2 linked regions of the Glaciimonas sp. CA11.2 genome follow. Each later gene encodes a partner of the first gene's protein in a complex. Links are inferred from orthologs where the notes say so. Each region holds a gene or a part of one and is shown in the gene's direction. Other genes may lie near its edges.

Region 1 (10,515 bases):
GAATTGGCTGCAAAATGAACTAAACGATCCGTGTTTTACCAATCTCTTGACCAATAGCGCGTTATTGGCAGGAAAGTTGGCTAAAATTTGGTCTTGCTCAGCGCATTTTGCGTTTCAATATCGTGGGACGCAGAGTTAAGCCCTTAGTCTCATGGCGATAACATTAAATATAATTTATGCCCTTTAATTTTCCTATTCTTCTGACCTGGCTACGCGTTGCGCTCATTCCGCTGGTAGTTGGTGTGTTCTATCTCCCTGATTTTGGGTTTTCTGCTACGGATATCGGGCTAGGATCGGCCATTGTGTTTATCGTGGCAGCCTTGACGGATTGGTTCGATGGTTTTCTCGCTCGTCGCTGGAATCAAACTTCGGCATTTGGCGCATTTCTAGATCCGGTCGCCGATAAATTAATGGTCGTCGGCGCGTTGTTAGTGTTAGTTAATTTGGATCGGGTAAGTCCGATCATTGCGTTTATCATCATCGGACGAGAAATCACCATCAGCGCGTTGCGCGAATGGATGGCACAAATTGGTGCGTCTAAATCGGTAGCGGTTAGTTCACTAGGGAAAATTAAGACAGCCGCCCAAATGACTGCGATTCCAGTTCTGCTGTATTCCGGCAAATTATTCGGCGTTGATATCCGGCTTCTTGGGCATGGATTGATGTTGATCGCAACCGTACTGACGGTTTGGTCAATGTTCTATTACCTGCGTAAGGCTTGGCCGCTGATTAAAGAAAAAGCGCAGTAAAAACCATGCGTCGAATTTTTATTAAGTACCTTTTGTAAAATGCTTGACATCATTTTTAGACCATCTATAATGGCGTCTCTCCAGTAGATGTTGCAGAGCAGCGTAGCGGATACAAAAGAAAATGCGGGAGTAGCTCAGTTGGTAGAGCGATACCTTGCCAAGGTATAGGTCGAGAGTTCGAGCCTCTTCTCCCGCTCCAAATTCAAAAAAGGAAGCTCAAAAAGCTTCCTTTTTTAATGTCCGAGCTAGCATCTATCAGCCATGTTGATAGATGTAAATGGACCTAATGCAGTTTTAAACCAGCATTAGAATGTGCGTCTGTTCCGATAGTTTAGGAATGGTAGTGCTAGCAGGAAAGTTGGCAAATTTTCCGATACTGTTGTTACTTGTTGACTTCAAGGAATGGCGGGGTAGCAAAGTGGTTATGCAGCGGCCTGCAAAGCCGTCTACGCCGGTTCGATCCCGACCCCCGCCTCCAAGTATAAGTCAATGAAATCAAGAGCTTAGCCCACATCATAGTGGGCTATTTTTTTGTCTGAAGTGTCAAAATCCGCTCCAGTATAAGTATCGTCAGGCTCTATTTGGCGAAAACCATTACTTCACATATCAATGCTCAGATTACGGCATTACCCGCTTCCGGATTTGTTTCTGAACATCCGCGTTGATCTCACTGCTCAAAGTCCCATAAACACGTCCTGCCGCAGCGTCGCAACGACTGTCAATAAATGCGTCGGCAATTGTTGGCGGGGCATGTTGCGCCATCAATGCGGCCTGGACCGTTAATATGAGGGTTTGAACCAATCGGCGAGCGTTGCGTTCTTGCTGATCCGGCGGTGTTGAAAGTAAGTTTTTTAGACTGCTCAACATCACGCCGATAGAAGCATGGCCGCTGGTGACACTGTGCAGATGTTCAAGTAACAGGGTAAATCCTTCTGGTTCGCGCCCGATTGCCCGCAATACATCTAGGCACATGACGTTGCCTGAGCCTTCCCAGATTGAGTTGACCGGTGCTTCTCTGTAAAAACGTGCCATCGGGCCAGTTTCGACGTATCCATTGCCGCCCCAGATTTCCATACATTCTCCTGAGAATTCTAAGGCCCGCTTGCATATCCAGAATTTTGCGGCGGGCGTGACAATGCGTTTCCATGCGCGCTGTAAGGGATCGTTGGGTGCCTCAAATGCACTGGCAAGTTGTAGCATTAATAGTGTTGCGGCTTCGCTTTCCAGCGCCAGATCAGTGAGGACGTTTTGCATCAATGCCTGTTCGGCCAAGGGGGCACCGAAAGCGCTACGATGACGCGCATGATGTAATGCTTGCACAAGCGCTTGGCGCATGAGACCGGCGCTGCCGATGACGCAATCGAGGCGTGTGTGATTTGCCATTTCGATGATGGTAGCGATACCGCGCCCTTCGTCACCCACCATAATGCCAAAGGCATCTTCAAATTCGACTTCGCTGCTAGCGTTTGAACGGTTGCCGAGTTTGTCCTTGAGTCGTTGAATAAATACGGTATTTTTGTTGCCATCGGGCCGCCAGCGCGGCACAAAAAAGCAGCTCAATCCTAATTCTGTACGTGCTAATACCATGTGTGCGTCGCACATCGGTGCAGAAAAAAACCATTTATGGCCTGTCAACAGGTAGTCTGCACCACGACCGCCACCTCCGGGTAGTGGAATAGCCAGTGTGGTGTTTGATCGCACATCGGAACCACCTTGTTTTTCAGTCATGCCCATACCAATTAGCATGGACGTTTTTTGTCCTAGCGGCAGATCGCGACCGTCGTGTTCGCACGCATATAATTTGGCTTGCAAGGCAGCGAACAGGGCTGGTTCCTTTTGCAAGACAGGAATCGAGGCAAACGTCATGGTAGTTGGACACAATGATCCTGCCTCCACCTGCGCATGGAGAAAGTAGCCAGCTGCCCGTGCAACATGGCTTCCGGGGCGGGGCGCACTCCAAGGCAAGGCGTGTAAGTTTTCGCGACGTAACATTCCTAATAGCGCATGCCAGGCTGGGTGAAATTCGACTGCATCGATACGGTTACCTAAACTGTCAAAGCACTGCAATTCTGGCGCATGACGATTTGCTGCATCTGCCAACGCCCAGATTTCTTCGCGACCCAATTCTGCACCGTAACGGGCTAGCTCTGCGGCGTGCCAGCCAGCTTGCAGGCGTTGCACGCCCGCCGTCAATATGGCGTCGTCGTTATACAAATTGTTATCGGTCAGTGGTTTGACCTGATTAGTGACTTGGTGCGTGGGCGATTGCATGGCATCTCCTGGCGGGCTTGATCTGACGTTGCATGTTTGAACGCATGGCAAGGTTAGCGTAGTCTGAATTTGTTATATGTGCCAGCGCAAAAGCGAGCCAACTCGGGGCAGATTTGTCGGCATTTCTTAAAATCCTTGCGAGCGCTTCCTCTAAGGTAAAATGAGTGCTGAATTTAACAGCCAGCAATGCGCGCCCGCCACTCTATGTCATACCAAGTCCTAGCTCGTAAATATCGCCCAAGAAGTTTCGACACCCTGGTTGGTCAGGAGCACGTTGTGCGGGCATTGACGCATGCGCTGGAGCAACAGCGCCTACATCATGCTTATTTGTTCACTGGTACAAGGGGCGTTGGTAAAACGACGCTGTCGCGCATACTCGCCAAGGCCTTAAATTGTCAGGGTATTGATGGCAACGGTGGAATTACCGCTCAGCCGTGCGGTGTGTGTGATGCCTGCGTGGCGATTGATGCGGGGCGATTTGTTGATTATATTGAAATGGATGCAGCATCCAATCGCGGTGTGGATGAAATGGCGCAATTGCTGGAGCAGGCGGTCTACGCGCCGTCAAACGCCCGTTTCAAGGTCTACATGATCGATGAAGTCCACATGCTGACCAACCACGCATTCAACTCCATGTTGAAAACGCTGGAAGAACCGCCCGATCATGTCAAGTTTATCCTTGCTACTACCGATCCCCAAAAAATCCCGGTAACGGTCCTGTCGCGATGCCTGCAATTCAATCTGAAGCAGATGCCGCCGGGTCATATCATTAGCCATCTGGACGATATTCTGGGGCAGGAACAAATTGAATTCGAAACACCGGCTTTGCGCCTTCTGGCACAAGGCGCACACGGATCAATGCGCGATGCCTTATCGTTAACCGATCAGGCGATCGCCTACGCAGCTGGCAAAGTAACGCTTGAGGCGGTGCAGGGAATGTTGGGCGCGCTGGATCAGACCTATTTGATTCGGGTGCTAGATGCTTTGGCCCTAAACGATGGTGCCGGTTTGTTGGCTGTTGCTGATGAAATGGCAATTCGCAGTTTGTCGTATAGTGCCGCGTTGCAAGATCTCGGTACTTTGTTGCATCGCGTCGCGTTGGCGCAAAGCGTCCCTGCAGCGTTAGCAGAAGATTTGCCTGAGCGCGAAGATGTCATGCGTCTGGCTGCGGCGTTTGATGTCGAAGAAATCCAATTGTTTTATCAGATCGTTGTGCATGGTCGTAATGAACTTGGCTTAGCACCGGATGAGTACGCAGGGTTTTCAATGACCTTACTGCGGATGTTGGCTTTTCGGCCACAATCGGGAGATGGAACCGGAATAGTGGCAGCACAGCAACGATCGGTTGCGCCATCGCGCCCGTCTGTATCAACTTTCACTCCCGCTTCATCAGCAGTGGTTGCAGTTAAAGCCCCAATAACCGCCGCTCCGACGCCGTCAATTCCCGCTGCACGATTAAGTAGTGCGCCGCAGGCCGCTACCACCAGCGCTCCTGTAGGACGTGTCGATGGTAACCTCAGTCCGGCGATGGCAGCATTGGCAGCAGCGCGAGGTGGCCTCGCCAGCAAACGCCCGGGCGCCTCTCCCGCCGCGCCTGCAACTGCTTCGGTTACCGCGGCAATCAGTAATTCTGCGATACCGGTCAGATCTCAGCCGACGGCGATCCCGGAGATCAAAGTACCGGCAAGTCAACCACCGAAAGTAACCTCTACTGTATCGTCGCCACCACCTTGGGAAGAGGATATTCCGCTGCCGATGGACTTGTCGGATAACGATTCATCCGGATCGAGCTATGACGCGCGCGCAGAGCCACGTACCGCTTCCGCCATGCACACATCAGGTCGTTCAGAAGCGCGTCCTGTAACAAGTACTCCGTCTGTGCCAACACCGGCAAACAAGCCAACCGCAACGTTGAGTATGGATGCGCTGTCAATGCAATCGTCATCGTCAAATCCGCTGCCACAGAAAGCCGCTGCTGACCCGTTCGTTTATCATCCAGATCCATCATTGAACTGGGATGGCGACTGGCCAACCTTGGCGGCACTATTGCCGGTACGTGGTGTTGCACATCAACTAGCGCAGCAAAGTGAGTTGCTGCGTTTGGACAGTACCGGAGCAGCCATTCAAATTTACCTGCGCATTCCCCTCGAGACGTTACGCTTACCCGCTAATGTTGATAAACTAACTGCGGCGTTAACCGAGCGTTTTGGTCGCACGGTGCGGGTCGAGACAGAAATTGGTAACGTGCGTCACACCGCGAATGTGAAGGCGCAAGGCGAGCAGGCGGAACGGCAGCGTTTAGCTGAAGAGACCGCAAAAAATGATCCATTTATTCAAAGCATGATTCGTGAGTTCGGTGCAGCGATTGTTCCTGGATCGGTCAAACCGTTAGCCTGAAGCTAAGCCTGAACTTGAGCAGTATCGTCACGGACGGTAGGTCACGGACGGTAGGTCACGGCAATGTAAAATTGACATGGGTGACGAAAAAACAAGCCAATTTAAAATTGGGCTAACTGCTTCGACGGAGGAATTGTTATAAACGCCGTCGAAGAGCAGTTAAACAGTTGGTATCGCCCAACCGTAATGGGCTGGATAGATTGCTAAATAGCAATAAAAATTATCGCCATCAATGTGCGATTTTGTGTCATTCCCAACACTGAATTAACTTAAAGGAGCAACATTATGATGAAGGGCCAACTCGCAGGCTTGATGAAGCAAGCGCAAGCAATGCAAGATAATATGAAAAAAGCGCAGGATCAATTGGGCTTGATCGACGTCGAAGGTGAATCTGGCGGCGGTCTCGTCAAAGTAGTCATGTCTTGCAAAAATGCTGTCAAGCGCGTGACGATCGATCCGTCCCTGCTGGCTGATGACAAGGACATGCTAGAAGATCTGGTCGCTGCTGCTTTCAATGACGCCGTACGCAAGGCAGAAGAAACCTCGGCAGAAAAAATGTCCGGGCTTACTGCTGGTATGCCACCAGGCTTCAAAATGCCGTTTTAAGTACCGCATCCTATGATTCTTAACGCTGCAACGCTGGATATTATTCCCGGTCAGGAAGCCGCATTTGAAGCGGCTTTCGCGGAGGCGAAAAAACTGATTATGTCCACGCCGGGTTATATTTCGCATGCGTTGCAGCGTTGCGTGGAACTCCCGAATCGTTATATTTTACTGGTGCACTGGCAGACGCTAGAACACCACACGATCGGCTTCATGCAATCGTTTCAGTATCAAGAGTGGCGCACGCTAATGCAGCATTTCTATAAGCCGCCACCGATTCTTCACTATGCACCGGTGGGTCGCAAGATCTATCGTGGTTTTTAAGGTCTGATGTGAAAACCCCTTCCAGTCTGGCCTTTTTGACAGAAGCTTTACGCCACTTGCCCGGCGTCGGCCCGAAGTCGGCGCAACGTATGGCTTATCATCTGTTGCAGCATGATCGTGATGGCGCAGCGTTGCTTGGTCGCGCATTGATGCAAGCGGTCGAAAAAGTACAGCATTGTTCAATGTGCAATACTTTCACCGAGCATGATCTGTGTGAGGTATGTTTGGATCCTGAGCGTGACACGTCATTACTCTGTGTAGTGGAAACACCCACCGATCAGTTGATGATCGAGCAGACGTTGACGTTTAAAGGCCTATATTTTGTGTTGATGGGACGGTTGTCGCCGCTTGATGGTATTGGCCCGAAGGATCTTCAACTTGAAAAATTAATCGTCCGCGCCACCAATGGGGTCGTAGCCGAAGTAGTGTTAGCGACCAATTTCACCAACGAAGGCGAAGCCACCGCCCATTACATTAGCGAAACCATGAAAGCACGCGGCCTGAAGGTTAGCCGCCTGGCTCGTGGGGTTCCGGTTGGTGGCGAGTTGGAATACGTGGATGCCGGTACTATTGCGCGTGCCATGTTGGACCGTCGCGCCACTTAACGATAATCATTCGTCGTCGTCGACATGCTTTTTCGTCACGTGCAGCCTTAGAGATCTAAACATTGTCGATTTAACTGGTAGTTGATTAATACACAGCATAAGGGGCGATGGTATTCATTTTATGTCGCCGAATAACGATAAAAAAAACTCACCATGTGTCTTTTCAGCTTGTAACGCGAGATAACGCGATGCCTGCGGTATTATGTGGTCACAATCCTACTAGGATTTAAAAAAACAAAGTTCATCGCTTCCCATAGCGGAATAAATAATATCGTTACAACGTAACCATTGATGTTGAGGAGACAAAATGAAGTTTAACTGGAAGCAGTTTGGTGTCGCACTTTGCCTGTTTTTGGCAGGATATTTTACATTTAACAGCAAATTATTTGCGCAAACACTAGAAAAGCCGAAAGTATCGATTGCTGTCGGCGGCAAGAACTTGTTTTATTACCTTCCTTTGACGGTCGCTGACCAACTAGGGTATTTCAAAGATGAAGGTTTGCAGGTTGAAATCTCTGATTTCGCCGGTGGTGCGAAAGCGTTGCAGGCACTGATTGGTGGCAGCGCGGATGTCGTATCCGGCGCATTCGAGCACACCATTAGTATGCAAGCAAAAAATCAGATGATTACGGCGTTCGTGCTGCAAGGCCGTGCGCCACAGATCGTGATGGCGGTTTCCAATAAGACCATGCCGAATTACAAATCGATTGCTGATTTAAAAGGTAAGAAAATCGGCGTGACTGCACCCGGTTCTTCTACCAGTATGATGAGCAATTTCGTACTCGCAAAAGGTGGTTTAAAGCCTACTGACGTTTCGTATATCGGCGTCGGTGCATCGGCCGGTGCATTGTCTGCATTACGTTCAGGACAGATTGATGCCATTGCTAATCTGGACCCTTTGATTACGATGCTGCAGCAAAAAAATGAGATTCGCATCATATCTGATACACGCACAATAAAAGAGACTGAAGCTGTTTTCGGCGGACCGATGCCAGCGGCGACTTTGTACGCCTCCGCTGACTTTATCAAGAAATATCCCAACACGACGCAAGCTTTAACCAACGCGATGGTGCGCGCTTTACGGTGGTTGCAAAAAGCGGCGCCAGAAGATATCGTCAAGGCCGTCCCTGAAAATTATTTACTAGGCGATCGTGCACTCTATATTGAAGCGTTCACCAAGGTTCGTGAAGCGATCTCACCGGATGGAAAGTTCCCGGACGCAGGCGCCGCTACTGCATTGCGCACGCTAGAATCGTTCGATCCGACGTTGGCCGATAAAAAAATTGACCTGTCTAAAACGTACACCAATGCATTCGTGACAAAGGCCGATCTTAAGTTTAAGTAAGCCGATAGTAAGCTGATATAAAATGCTGAGATCAATCAAGTATTAATCTCGGTAAATAAATCGCCCTGCACCAGAAAAAGGAGAGCAGGGCGATTTGGTTTTTAGTTAATTGCCGACATCCTGCGGTTAGATGAATGCGGCAGCAGCATCGCCATGTTGTGTCACTATATAAGTGCGTTGAACGATGATTTTTATAGGTCAGATTTATCGTTGATTTTTATCGATAAAACTTATCTGATGCGTTTTATTTTCCATCGCAATTTTTTCGGCTTGCGCCATCATTCTTATGACTCCAGTTTCACCGACGCCAGCATTATTTCTCGACAATATCAGCTGTACTTTCATTTCAAAAGATGATCGTTCACAGCGCTATACCGCCGTCGCAGACACCACCCTTACCATCGCGCCAGGGGAATTTGTTTCGGTAGTGGGACCGACCGGTTGCGGCAAGTCGACCTTGCTCAATGTTGGTGCGGGTTTGTTGCAACCCTCTACCGGCAGCGTCAAAGTGTTCGGTGAAGAGTTGACGGGTATAAATAAACGTGCCGGTTATATGTTCCAGTCGGAAGCATTAATGCCATGGCGCAGCGCCTTGCAAAACGTGATCGCCGGTTTGCAATATCGAGGGATGGAAGAGCCTGAGGCAAAGCAGCTCGGTGAGGAATGGTTAGCGCGGGTCGGACTGCAAGGGTTTGGCGATCGCTTTCCGCATCAACTATCCGGCGGCATGCGCAAGCGCGTGGCGTTGGCGCAAACATTGATTCTTGATCCAGACATTATTTTGATGGATGAGCCGTTTTCGGCACTGGATATTCAAACGCGTCAGCTGATGGAAAATGAAGTGCTTGCATTGTGGAGTGCGAAAAAGAAAGCGGTTCTCTTTATTACCCATGATCTGGACGAAGCAATTGCCATGTCGGATCGTGTCATCGTCCTGTCTGCCGGGCCGGGAACGCATCCGATTGGTGAGTTTGTGATTGATCTTGAGCGTCCGCGTGACGTCGCAGAAATTCGCAGCGATCCTCGCTTCGTAGAACTGCATCAGCAGATATGGAGCGTATTGAGGGACGAAGTGCTGAAAGGCTATCAGCAGCAGAAAAAAATCGCCTGACAGACCAAGCGACAAGGCGAGACGCAAGACGCAAGACGCAAGACGATATCAGGATAGGTTAGTCATCGAATAGAAATTGTGACTATTTCCAAAAAAATAAGAAAGAGCACGACATTATGTGGCAAGCAATTAAACCCAATTACAAAAATATGCGCGTTTATCAAGCGCTGGTATTAGTCATATTTTTTGCAGCGTGGCATGTAGTGACCCGTAACCAGCAGACCGCATTTTTCTTCGGCGAGCCAATCAAAGTATTGGAGCGGGTCTGGCAATGGTTCACGGTTGGCAGCGGCAGTCTGGATGTCGGTATCGGTGACACAACATGGTTCACGTTGAAGTTTCCAGGCGAGATTTATTCCCACCTGCTGGTGACGCTGACAGAAACCATGCTGGCGTTTGGGATCGGTACTGTATTGGGTTTAGGCGTAGGATTATGGCTTGCGCTGTCACCATTGACATCGGCAATCCTTGATCCCTATATCAAAGCATCTAACGCCATGCCACGGGTTATTTTGGCACCTATTTTTGCTATGTGGTTCGGATTGGGCATTTGGTCCAAAATCGCATTGGCGGTCACATTGGTATTTTTTATTGTATTCTTTAATGTCTACCAAGGCGTCAAAGAAGTCAGTCCTGTGGTCCTGTCAAACGCTCGCATGTTGGGTGCGAATCAGCGGCAATTGCTGCGCACAGTCTATTTGCCATCGGCGACATCATGGGTTTTCTCCAGCTTGCATACGTCTGTCGGGCTTGCTTTTGTCGGCGTGATCGTCGGTGAATATTTAGGTTCTGCACGTGGTGTTGGCTACTTGATTTTGCAGGCTGAAGGGGCGTTTGATATCAATACCGTATTTGCCGGCATTATGGTGTTAACTGCATTTGCGTTGATTCTTGATTCCTTGGTCGGCATGATTGAGAAACGACTAATGAAGTGGCAGCCAAAAACGGGCGATACCGAGCGCCTATAATTTGCTGCGATCTTCTGTGGTGCGCAGTAATTTACAGGGCATCTTTTCACTACTTTGTATGATGGTGGAGTCAGTGGTGCGCCTTCCAAGGCACCAGTTTATGTTCCAGATATCGCATGACCAAATCGAATAGACAAGCGAT
Region 2 (10,578 bases), 1.4 Mb from region 1 along the record:
AGCAATGCGCCTTGGGCGGCCTGACTGAAGACATTATCAAGCGTGCTACGGATATTTTCTAACTGGCCGCGTGCATTGGATTTTTCGAGGAAATCGATTTCTTCTTCAGGAAAATCGAGCGTCGCTTCGACCAACATTCGCAGGTTGATAACCTGCTCCACCAGACTATGAATGACTTTGGAAAAAGCACCAGAGAGCGATTCGGATGCCGATTTGGCCGCCGCTTCTGTGGATGCTTCGATCAGGTCGGCAACAGCTTCTGCCTGCGCTAAATCAAGCTTATCGTTCAGAAAGGCGCGTTGTGTAAATTCGCCCGGTTCCGCCATGCGCAGATCAATTTCCTGGCCCGCTTCGAGGCAACGCGCCAGCAACATCTGCATCACGACCGGTCCGCCGTGACCTTGCAATTCCAGCACGTCTTCGCCGGTATAAGAGTGTGGCGCTTTAAAATAGATCGCCAGCCCTTGATCAATAATACCGCCTTCGGCATTTTTGAATGGTAGATAGGTGGCGTGACGTGGCATCAATTGGGCTTCGTCCACGCCGCAGACGGCTTGTATGATTGTGCCCAATTGTTTGCCGGAGATGCGGACGACGCCGATACCACCGCGGCCAGGGGCGGTAGCAATTGCAGCGATAGGAGAGGAATTTAGTGACATTGATGGATTGTACGTTTGATACTTGGCCGATAGTGGTTCGCAGAAACAAAAAAGCCCGTGAATCAATATTCACGGGCTTTTTTACGACAGTGTGTCGCTAACAATCATGCTCAGCGTACCGCTGCTTTGGTTTAGCTCTTGCTTTCCATGTTTTTGGTAATCACCCATTGCTGCGCAATTGACAGCACATTGTTGGTGATCCAGTAGAGCACCAGACCCGATGGGAAGAAGAAGAACATAACCGAGAAAATCAGCGGCATGAACATCATCACTTTAGCTTGCATTGGATCAGGCGGTTTCGGATTCAGCTTGGTTTGGATGAACATGGAAATGGCCATCACAACCGGCAAAATGTAGAAAGGATCTGGTGCAGCCAAATCATGAATCCAGCCGAGCCACGGCGCATTTCGCATTTCCACACTGGCGAGCAATACCCAATATAGAGAAATGAATACCGGAATCTGAATCACGATCGGGAGACAGCCGCCGAGTGGATTGATCTTCTCGGTTTTATACAACTGCATCATTTCCTGATTCATTTTTTGCGGCTCGCCTTTATGACGTTCGCGGATGGCCGTCATTTTCGGCGTGACTTTTTTCATTTTTGCCATACTGCGATAACTTGCCGCCGACAGCGGGAAGAACAATAGCTTGATCATGATTGTCAACGCGATAATGGTCCAACCCCAATTGCCCAGGACTTTATGGATCTTCGTCATCAACCAGAAAATCGGTTTAGCGATGATCGTCAGCCAGCCATAGTCTTTCACCAGTTCCAGGCCTGGGGCAGTGGCCTCAAGCACAGCCGATTCTTCAGGTCCGGAGAACAAGCGTGAATCCATGGTGACGCTGGCACCCGGTGCAATCGTGCCGAGTGGCAGAACGTTACCAATTGCATACAGATTCGTAGCAACTTTTTTGGTGAAAATTTCGCGTGGTGCGTTTTCTGGTGGAATAAATGCTGAAACAAAATAGTGCTGCATGATAGCGAACCAGCCGTCGTTAGACTTGGTTGCATGCTCTGCTTTCTTCTCCTCTATCTTTTCGAAAGCAAATTTCTGAAACTTGTTCGCTTCGGTATAGACTGCCGCACCAGTGAAGGTGTTGACGAAGCGTTGCTCGCCCTCGGGCTTGTTACCGTCACGTACCAATTGCAGATACAACGAAGGCGTGATTGCTGCAGTGCTTTCGTTGGTGATCGTGTGTTTCACATCAATCGCATAATCGCCGCGTTTAAATGTAAAGGTTTTTGTCAGCTTGACGCCACCCTGCGTGGACTCCAGCACCAGTTGAACCTGGTTACCATTATCCAACGACCGGGCACCGGGCAAAGCAACAAAAGTTGATTTGTGGTTGGGGAAGTTGCCACCGATTAAACCAGTGTCGGCCAGGTAAGTGCGCGTAGGGCTTGAATCGAACAACACTAGATTCTTGGTAGGATCAACCGTGTCGCGTTGTTTGAGCAACTCGAGGCGCTTTAATTGACCACCAATTGTGTCGATTTCGGCTTTGACAACATCGGTAGTGATGGTGATCGTTTCGCCTTTTGAAGCGGCTGCCGTATCAGGCACAGCGCTAGCTGGTGAAGCGGTTCCGGCAACACCGGCAGTTTGTGGCACGTCATTGCCAGCCGCGCCAGGAGTCGTTGCACCAGCAACCGGTGTGGAGCCGGCAGCACCGGCAGCGCCCGCAGCAGGTGCTGTCGGATTCGCGTTCGGAAAAAACATTGACGCGTTGCCATTATGACGTTGCCAGTTATCCCAAAGGAACAGCAGCGACAGGGAAAATACAACCCACAGGACGGTACGTTTGATATCCATAAGAGTAGTTCTCTAAGATTCAGGAATGGCTGCATCCGCATGGTCGTTCAGCGGAAGTTGCAGAGGGTTTGGCAGAGGATGCACAGGATGCGGCGGACGCAGACGGAGAGGATGGTACCGGATCGATTCCACCAGCGTGCCATGGATGACATTTTCCCAGCCGACAGGCGGCCAGAATGCTGCCCTTTAAGGCACCATGTGTACGAATTGCTTCGGCAGCGTAATCGGAACAGCTTGGATAAAAACGACAGTTCTGGCCCAAAAATGGGCTTATTCCCAATTTGTAACATCGCAACAGGAACAGTAAAGTCGCTTTCATGATTGCTTTCCGCATCTCTTTCGGCATCTTATTTTGTAGCACTTTTGAATCTTAAGATGCGCATCGCGTGCCCATCGTCTGTCGTCCGTCGCCTATTTATTAAGCGGCGGTGACAATACATTGTGAGGCGAATAATTTGACTAATTCGCTCCGCAACTCCCGCTTCAGATTTGCAGTCGTGGCAGGACCTGCTTTGGTGTTTACCGGTTTGGATAAACGCACAATACAGTCGATGGGCGGCAAAGATGTCAGGCGAAACAACTCACGCGTAACCCGTTTAACGGTGTTACGCGTAACAGCTCTCGGTGCCAGTCGTTTTGCGGCAACTACGCCTAATCGCGCCTTAGCATCAGGCAAGGGATTGACGCGTGTGTACAAAACAAAATGGGCAGTCCTATAGACTGGGCGCAAACGAAAAACGGATGAAAATTCATCCGTTTTAACGATGCGTCGGTCACGGGGAAAGCTCAGTATAGAACTCGATGAAGAGTTCTCTGAACGGTCGCCTGTCACGCAAGCTGCGCCGAGAATACGGCTTAAGCTGCTAGACGTTTGCGGCCTTTGGCGCGACGTGCATTCAGCACAGCGCGGCCGCCACGGGTTGCCATACGTGCGCGGAAGCCGTGGGTACGTTTACGACGTACGACGGAAGGTTGGTAAGTACGTTTCATTATGGTCTCGCTAATCAGCAGAAATAAATCGGAAATCGGATCTTTACACTTTGCGCGTTGCCAGCCGTTCGAGCTGGTCCGAACCGAATTACTGTTTTAACGCAGTGTCGGAGCAGTCAATTCGAGCAGTTAAGTTTGCAATCTCGCAATTCAACGTGCGGTGAACCTTGGATTAGAACGCATTTTCTGCTTGTTTGTCAATCACTTAGCGTATTTTTGATGCGCAACGCGTTGACCCGACAACGCAGAAAGTAAACGCCGTGCCTGTGGATAACTTTCCTCAGCAAGGGTAGAATAGAAGCTTATTGTGGCATGCGCTCTCTCTATTGGCGATATTTCAGAACCCTATAATGGGCTGAATCTGACTTAATCACTCGCTTATTTACTGCGCGCTTAGTAAAAGCAGCCGTCGATAGAGCAAAAAGAGCCACACAGGAACCGACATTTACCAACGTAAATATTGGTTCGTATAGAACAGAAGTCCCGATCATGGTTGTGGCTAGGATCCAAAGCAGGTATTAAAAGGTCCGGCCTGGAGCGCAATGATCTTCCTTCCACATTCTTTCACTTAGACGATTCATGGAAAATTTCTGGCAAAGTTGCTCCGCTCAGTTGGAGCAGGAGTTGACGCCTCAACAATTTAGTGCGTGGATAAAACCGTTATCCCCGATTGATTATGAGGATGGCAAGCTACGTATCGCAGCGCCAAATCGATTTAAGCTTGATTGGGTCAAAACACAATTCGCCAGTCGCATCACGACGTTGGCGGCAGAATTTTGGGAGGCGCCTATTGATGTTCAGTTCATGCTGGACCCGCGCACCAATGTTGCCCGCAAACCAAGTGTTTCGACGATGCCGGTAGCGCTGGACGGTGCGCATCCGAATTCGTCGCCGACATTTGGACATGGTGGCAGCAGCAACCACTTTGATCGTATGCCTGAAGCGCAGGCAGAATCGAGCGCCGTCATAGCGCGTCGCGACCAATCGCGGATTAACACGGAGTTAAGTTTCGATAGTTTCGTAACCGGCAAAGCCAATCAGCTGGCCCGTGCCGCAGCGATCCAGGTGGCGAATAATCCGGGTGTTTCCTATAATCCATTGTTTTTATATGGTGGTGTCGGTCTTGGTAAAACGCATCTGATTCATGCGATCGGCAACCAGCTTCTAGCGGATAATCCCTCGTCCAAGATTCGCTACATCCACGCTGAGCAATACGTTCGCGACGTAGTGACCGCTTACCAACGTAAGGGTTTTGACGACTTCAAGCGTTACTATCATTCTCTCGATTTGTTGTTGATTGATGATATTCAATTCTTCGGCGGCAAGAGTCGCACGCAGGAAGAATTCTTTTACGCCTTCGAAGCATTGATTGCAGCAAAGAAACAAATCATTATCACCAGTGATACCTACCCAAAAGAAATCACAGGCATGGATGATCGCTTGATTTCGCGCTTTGACTCCGGTTTGACGGTAGCCATTGAGCCACCGGAATTAGAAATGCGTGTCGCTATCTTGCTTAAGAAGGCGGCATCTGAAGGCGTTACCTTCTCGGATGACGTTGCTTTTTTTGTTGCAAAACATCTGCGCTCAAACGTCCGTGAACTAGAGGGAGCGCTGCGCAAGATTTTGGCGTACTCACGTTTTCATGGCAAAGACATCACCATTGACATCGTCAAAGACGCGTTGAAAGACTTGCTTTCCGTACAAAATCGCCAAATTTCTGTCGAAAATATTCAAAAGACGGTCGCGGATTTCTTTAACATCAAGGTCGCCGACATGTATTCCAAAAAGCGCCCTGCGAACATTGCGCGGCCACGTCAGATTGCAATGTATCTGGCAAAAGAGCTTACGCAAAAAAGTTTGCCAGAAATTGGCGAACTTTTCGGTGGCCGGGATCACACCACTGTATTGCACGCCGTACGCAAAATCGCCGGCGACCGGACCAAAAATCCCGAATGCAACCACGAACTGCACGTTTTAGAGCAAACCTTAAAAGGTTAGGGCTACGAATAATGATGCAGTTGGCGAGTTATCCACATTTGTGCCTTTCAGCCTGTGGATAACCTGGAGATTAGTGATGGTAGAGTCCGCGCAAGTGTGGTTTTTTTACAGTGCGAAATACTGCTCCAATCTCATTGAAAAAATGCAAAAGTGCGATTTTAAATCGATAAGTGTGGGTGAATTTCCTGTCGGAAACGTAAAATAGCACCATAAACCGGATGATAATGTACAAGTCTCCGATACTTTTCTTATTGATGTCATTCATAAGTAGTCGAAGTAAGTTACATTGTTAGGTTGGTTCAAGGCCACTCAGAATGGTTAAAATGAAGCGATATTTGTTGAATTTTAGATAATAAGGATATAGCTATGCAATTGGTCAAAACTAACCGAGATACTCTTCTCCGGCCACTGCAGATCGTGAGTGGTATTGTCGAGCGTCGGCACACATTGCCGATTCTGGCCAATATCCTCATTCGCAAGGACGGCGAAAAAGTCTCTTTTCTGTCTACTGACATTGAAGTGCAAATTACGACCAATGCAAATGTTGGCACTGGCTCAGAAGTTGTCGCAACGACTGTTGCTGCACGTAAACTTCTCGATATTCTGCGCGCATTGCCGGAGTCCGGTGAAGTCTCGCTGACACTGAGCAATAAGCGGATGACAGTGCAATCCGGCAAGTCCCGATTTGCATTGCAAACGTTGGCAGCTGAAGAGTTTCCGACCGTCGCCCAAGCTGAGCATTACAACGCCACCGTCACGTTGCCGCAAAAGACCTTGAAGCATCTCTTCAACATGGTCCATTTTTCGATGGCGCAGCAAGATATTCGGTATTACCTCAACGGTTTACTATTGGTGCTGGATGGCAATAATGTCATCGCTGTCGCCACCGACGGTCACCGTCTGGCGTTTTGCCAGGTCGCGACAGAGCAAGAGTTTGCCCGTCAGGAAGTCATCATTCCACGCAAAACCATCATTGAGTTGCAACGCCTGCTGGACGAAACCGATGAGCCGGTTCAGTTGGAAATCGCCAACAATCAGGTCAAATTATCGTTCGCTGACATTGAGTTGATCTCGAAACTGGTTGAAGGTAAATTTCCTGACTACACCCGCGTGGTGCCAAAAGGTTATAAGAACGATTTCACCATCGGCCGCGATCGTCTGCTGCGCTCGTTGCAACGCGCTGCAATTATGACCAGCGACAAGTTCAAGGGCGTGCGTTGGGTTGTCACACCAGGCAGTCTCAAAATCAGCTCAACCAATGCCGATCAGGAAGAGGCGATTGAAGAGCTAGAAATCGACTACGGCGGAGACAGTGTGGACATTGGTTTCAATGTCACGTATTTGCTCGACGTATTGAACAATTTGAAGGGCGAGAACGTTAATATTGCCCTCGGTGACGCTAATTCATCCGCGCTGATCACTGTCCCGGAAAATGTTGATTTTAAGTATGTCGTGATGCCAATGCGGATTTAGTGTCTGCAAAGGATATTGTGGCGTCGTGCCACTTAGCATTATGTGAAATGATGCGATATCGCGTCATATCACAAGTCGCATCGCAAGTTATATCGGGTCGCAAAAAATCGTCAAAGTAATGCCATCGTGACGTTGGGGCTTCGGCCCCTTTGCCACATTTAAGAAATCTGCACGTTGCGGATTTCCGCTTGGATTCACGTTTTTGTAGCAGTCTATTCAGAAGGTAGCCATGTCATCAATCCCACAAGACAACACCAATCAGCCGGTACCAGATACGTACGGCGCGTCCTCAATTCAGATCCTCGAAGGTCTGGAAGCAGTACGAAAACGTCCGGGGATGTACATCGGCGACACTTCAGACGGCACCGGCTTGCATCATCTGGTATTTGAGGTATTAGATAACTCGATTGATGAATCGTTAGCCGGTCATTGCACCGAAATCAACGTCACGATTCACTCTGATAATTCGATTTCCGTCACCGACAATGGTCGTGGCGTACCAACCGGCATCAAGTTTGACGACAAGCACGAGCCTAAGCGCAGCGCCGCAGAGATCGTCATGACCGAGTTACACGCGGGTGGCAAATTCGATCAGAACTCTTACAAAGTTTCTGGCGGTTTACATGGCGTGGGTGTCTCTTGCGTCAACGGTTTATCGAAGCTATTGAAGCTCACGATTCGTCGCGATGGCAAAGTGCATTACATGGAGTTTGTCCGTGGCGTCCCACAAGATCGTGAAATCGAAACCATCAATGGCATGATCGTATCGCCGATCAAAGTCATTGGCGACACCGACAAACGTGGCACCGAAGTTCACTTTTGGGCCGACGAAGAAATTTTCACGCACGTTGAATTTCACTATGAAATTCTAGCCAAGCGTATCCGCGAATTATCGTTCTTGAATAATGGCGTACGCATCAAGTTAACCGACCAACGTTCCGGTAAGGAAGAACTCTTTGCCTTCGAAGGTGGTACGCGTGGTTTTGTGGAATACATCAATAAAAACAAGAGCGTATTACATCCAACGATTTTTCAGGCAACCGGCGAAAAAGAGGGCGTAACAGTCGATGTTTCCATGCAATGGAACGACGCCTACAACGAGCAAGTCTTATGCTTCACCAATAACATTCCGCAACGCGATGGCGGAACCCATTTGACCGGATTACGCGCAGCAATGACGCGCGTGCTCAACAAGTATATCGAAGAACACGATTTCGCCAAACGCGCCAAAGTTGAAACCAGCGGCGACGATATGCGCGAAGGCTTAACTTGCGTCTTATCGGTCAAGGTGCCAGAGCCAAAATTCAGCTCGCAAACCAAAGATAAACTGGTCTCCAGCGAAGTCCGTTTGCCTGTAGAAGAAATCGTCGCCAGAACACTCAACGACTATTTGCAAGAAAAACCAAACGACGCCAAAATTATTTGCGGCAAAATTGTCGAAGCCGCTCGCGCGCGTGATGCTGCGCGTAAAGCGCGTGAACTGACACGTCGTAAAGGCGTCATGGACGGACTCGGCTTGTCATCCAAACTGGCCGATTGCCAGGAAAAAGATCCAGCACTCTGCGAACTTTATATCGTCGAGGGTGACTCAGCGGGCGGATCAGCCAAGCAAGGCCGCGACCGTAAATTTCAAGCGATTCTGCCATTGCGCGGTAAAGTCCTGAACGTCGAAAAAGCACGCTTCGAAAAAATGCTTTCGTCTGAACAGATCACCACCCTGATCGCCACCTTAGGCACGAGTATCGGACCAGACGAATTCAACGCCGACAAACTGCGTTATCACCGCATCATTATCATGACCGATGCGGACGTCGATGGCGCCCACATCCGTACCTTGCTGCTGACATTGTTCTATCGGCAAATGCCACAACTGGTCGAGCGCGGTCACATCTACATCGCGCAACCGCCGTTGTACAAGGTCAAGCACGGCAAAGACGAACGTTATCTGAAAGATGACGTTGAAGAAGTCCAGTACATGATGCAAGTCGCCTTAAACGATGCATCGTTGATTCCAAGTACCGGCACCGATCCAATCAGCGGCCCAGCCCTGACAGAATTGGTCCGTCAATACAACACCGCCAACGCCATCATCACGCGCCTGACCCGCGCCATTGACGGTGCGGCCCTGACCGCCATCATGACCGGCGTCACGCTCCAACTCGACACCGTAGAAAATGCTGAAATTTCAGCGCAGGCGCTCACCAAAGAAATCGGCGATCCTGCGGTCACAGTCGTCGTCAGGTCCGACGAGCTAACAGAAAAACATCAGTTACGTATCCAGCGCATGTATCACGGCAATGTCAAAGCCAGCATCATCGATAGCGATTTTGTCGCCAGTTCGGACTACAAAGTTCTATGCAACGCCGCTGCCACATTCAAAGGCCTCATTGGCCCGGCCGCAATGGTCCGTCGCGGAACCGGCGAAAAAGTCAAAGAATTCGCCATCACCGACTTCCATCAAGCCATGGCATGGCTGCGCGACGAAGCCGAGCGCGGCGTCAGCAAGCAGCGCTATAAAGGGCTGGGCGAAATGAACCCAAGCCAACTATGGGAAACCACCATGGACCCAACCGTACGCCGCTTGCTAAAAGTCCAGATCGACGACGCGATTGCCGCCGATCAAATCTTTATGACGTTGATGGGCGATGACGTGGAACCACGTCGTGCGTTTATTGAGATGAATGCTTTGCAGGCTGGGAATATTGACGTTTGATGTTGTCGGGTGACACGGAAAGTGAAATTTGTGCCAAGTAAGTGAAATAGTAGTGACACAGATAGTGAGAAAATCGTAAAAAGTGGAAAAACCAACCCAACAGGTTGGTTTTTCCACTTTTGGAGTCTGATAGGTTCCCGTGATTCGAGTGAGTGACCGTTTGCGGTAGTTTGGCACCTTGGATTTGCCACAGAAGAGCGAAATTAAGCTCCGCCGAATGAGTTTGGCATACCATGATAGATGTGACGGTCAAGCCGCTTTTTTGCCTTGGGGGCCGCAGTCATCTCAGGAAATGTGCGCGGTACCAAATACGAATCCACCCGAACCAACATTGCGCTTATGGAACAGACTGAACCAATATCAGCGGAATAGCGCTACCACTGGCGTATCGCGCTCGAATTAAAACTTCGAAAATCTAATGGAGACGCGTTCCAGGATTTCTTCTCCAATGTAATGGCCCATTTGCGGATATAAACAGACGTATTGGCGCTGAAATCTCAGCAAAGACAGTTAAATGTGCGTTAGACGTTTTAACGGACGCTAGGCAAGTGACTCATCAGGGTGAGCGCCGCTGGCGCCGATATCAATCAAATATCGAAGGATCTAAAGGATATACGAGCGATTAATTTCCTTGCGCTAACTTTTCTATGCTGCTCTACCTCTTGCAATCTACTGATAACATGACACTTTTATAAAGGACATGGCCGTACTGTGTCCTTTATGATTCGATAGTTTGTCCAATAGAAAGAAGCTGATGGCCTACACAGACATCAACAGCGAGGACCGTCTGGTGCAAGCCACCTTTGCCGACCATCTGCAAAAAGTGCTCGGCTGGGATAGTGTTTGTGCGTGACCTGCGAACGGCGCTGACCAGGCTCAATCCACAACTGCCGCCCGATGCGATTAATGAGGCGGTTACTAA

The links.
Region 2: the proteins of RGU75_RS01635 (region 1) and dnaN are in contact, whole or in part, in a cryo-EM structure (PDB 8GIZ), measured with the Escherichia coli proteins. The link is inferred for Glaciimonas sp. CA11.2 from one-to-one orthologs.

Annotation. Positions count from the first base shown.
Region 1 is NZ_JAVIWL010000001.1:382,972-393,486, reverse strand. Bases 2,903-5,820 are described here. They hold RGU75_RS01635 (DNA polymerase III subunit gamma/tau), read left to right. Parts: upstream 2,903-3,224; coding sequence 3,225-5,417; downstream 5,418-5,820. Other genes in these bases: RGU75_RS01630 (YbaB/EbfC family nucleoid-associated protein), read left to right, coding at 5,703-5,820; RGU75_RS01640 (isovaleryl-CoA dehydrogenase), read right to left, coding at 2,903-3,020. In the rest of the region: pgsA (CDP-diacylglycerol--glycerol-3-phosphate 3-phosphatidyltransferase), read left to right, coding at 177-749; more of RGU75_RS01640, read right to left, coding at 1,368-2,902; more of RGU75_RS01630, read left to right, coding at 5,821-6,023; RGU75_RS01625 (antibiotic biosynthesis monooxygenase family protein), read left to right, coding at 6,036-6,344; recombination mediator RecR, read left to right, coding at 6,353-6,949; RGU75_RS01615 (ABC transporter substrate-binding protein), read left to right, coding at 7,257-8,294; RGU75_RS01610 (ABC transporter ATP-binding protein), read left to right, coding at 8,581-9,405; RGU75_RS01605 (ABC transporter permease), read left to right, coding at 9,522-10,373. UniProt on the Escherichia coli protein: Part of the beta sliding clamp loading complex, which hydrolyzes ATP to load the beta clamp onto primed DNA to form the DNA replication pre-initiation complex.
Region 2 is NZ_JAVIWL010000001.1:1,776,296-1,786,873, forward strand. Bases 4,909-7,889 are described here. They hold dnaN (DNA polymerase III subunit beta), read left to right. Parts: upstream 4,909-5,836; coding sequence 5,837-6,943; downstream 6,944-7,889. Other genes in these bases: dnaA (chromosomal replication initiator protein DnaA), read left to right, coding at 4,909-5,470; gyrB (DNA topoisomerase (ATP-hydrolyzing) subunit B), read left to right, coding at 7,173-7,889. Also shown: tRNA uridine-5-carboxymethylaminomethyl(34) synthesis GTPase MnmE, read right to left, coding at 1-659; membrane protein insertase YidC, read right to left, coding at 791-2,479; membrane protein insertion efficiency factor YidD, read right to left, coding at 2,499-2,798; RGU75_RS07630 (ribonuclease P protein component), read right to left, coding at 2,898-3,311; rpmH (50S ribosomal protein L34), read right to left, coding at 3,335-3,469; more of dnaA, read left to right, coding at 4,049-4,908; more of gyrB, read left to right, coding at 7,890-9,656; RGU75_RS07655 (hypothetical protein), read left to right, coding at 10,502-10,578. UniProt on the Escherichia coli protein: Confers DNA tethering and processivity to DNA polymerases and other proteins. Acts as a clamp, forming a ring around DNA (a reaction catalyzed by the clamp-loading complex) which diffuses in an ATP-independent manner freely and bidirectionally along dsDNA.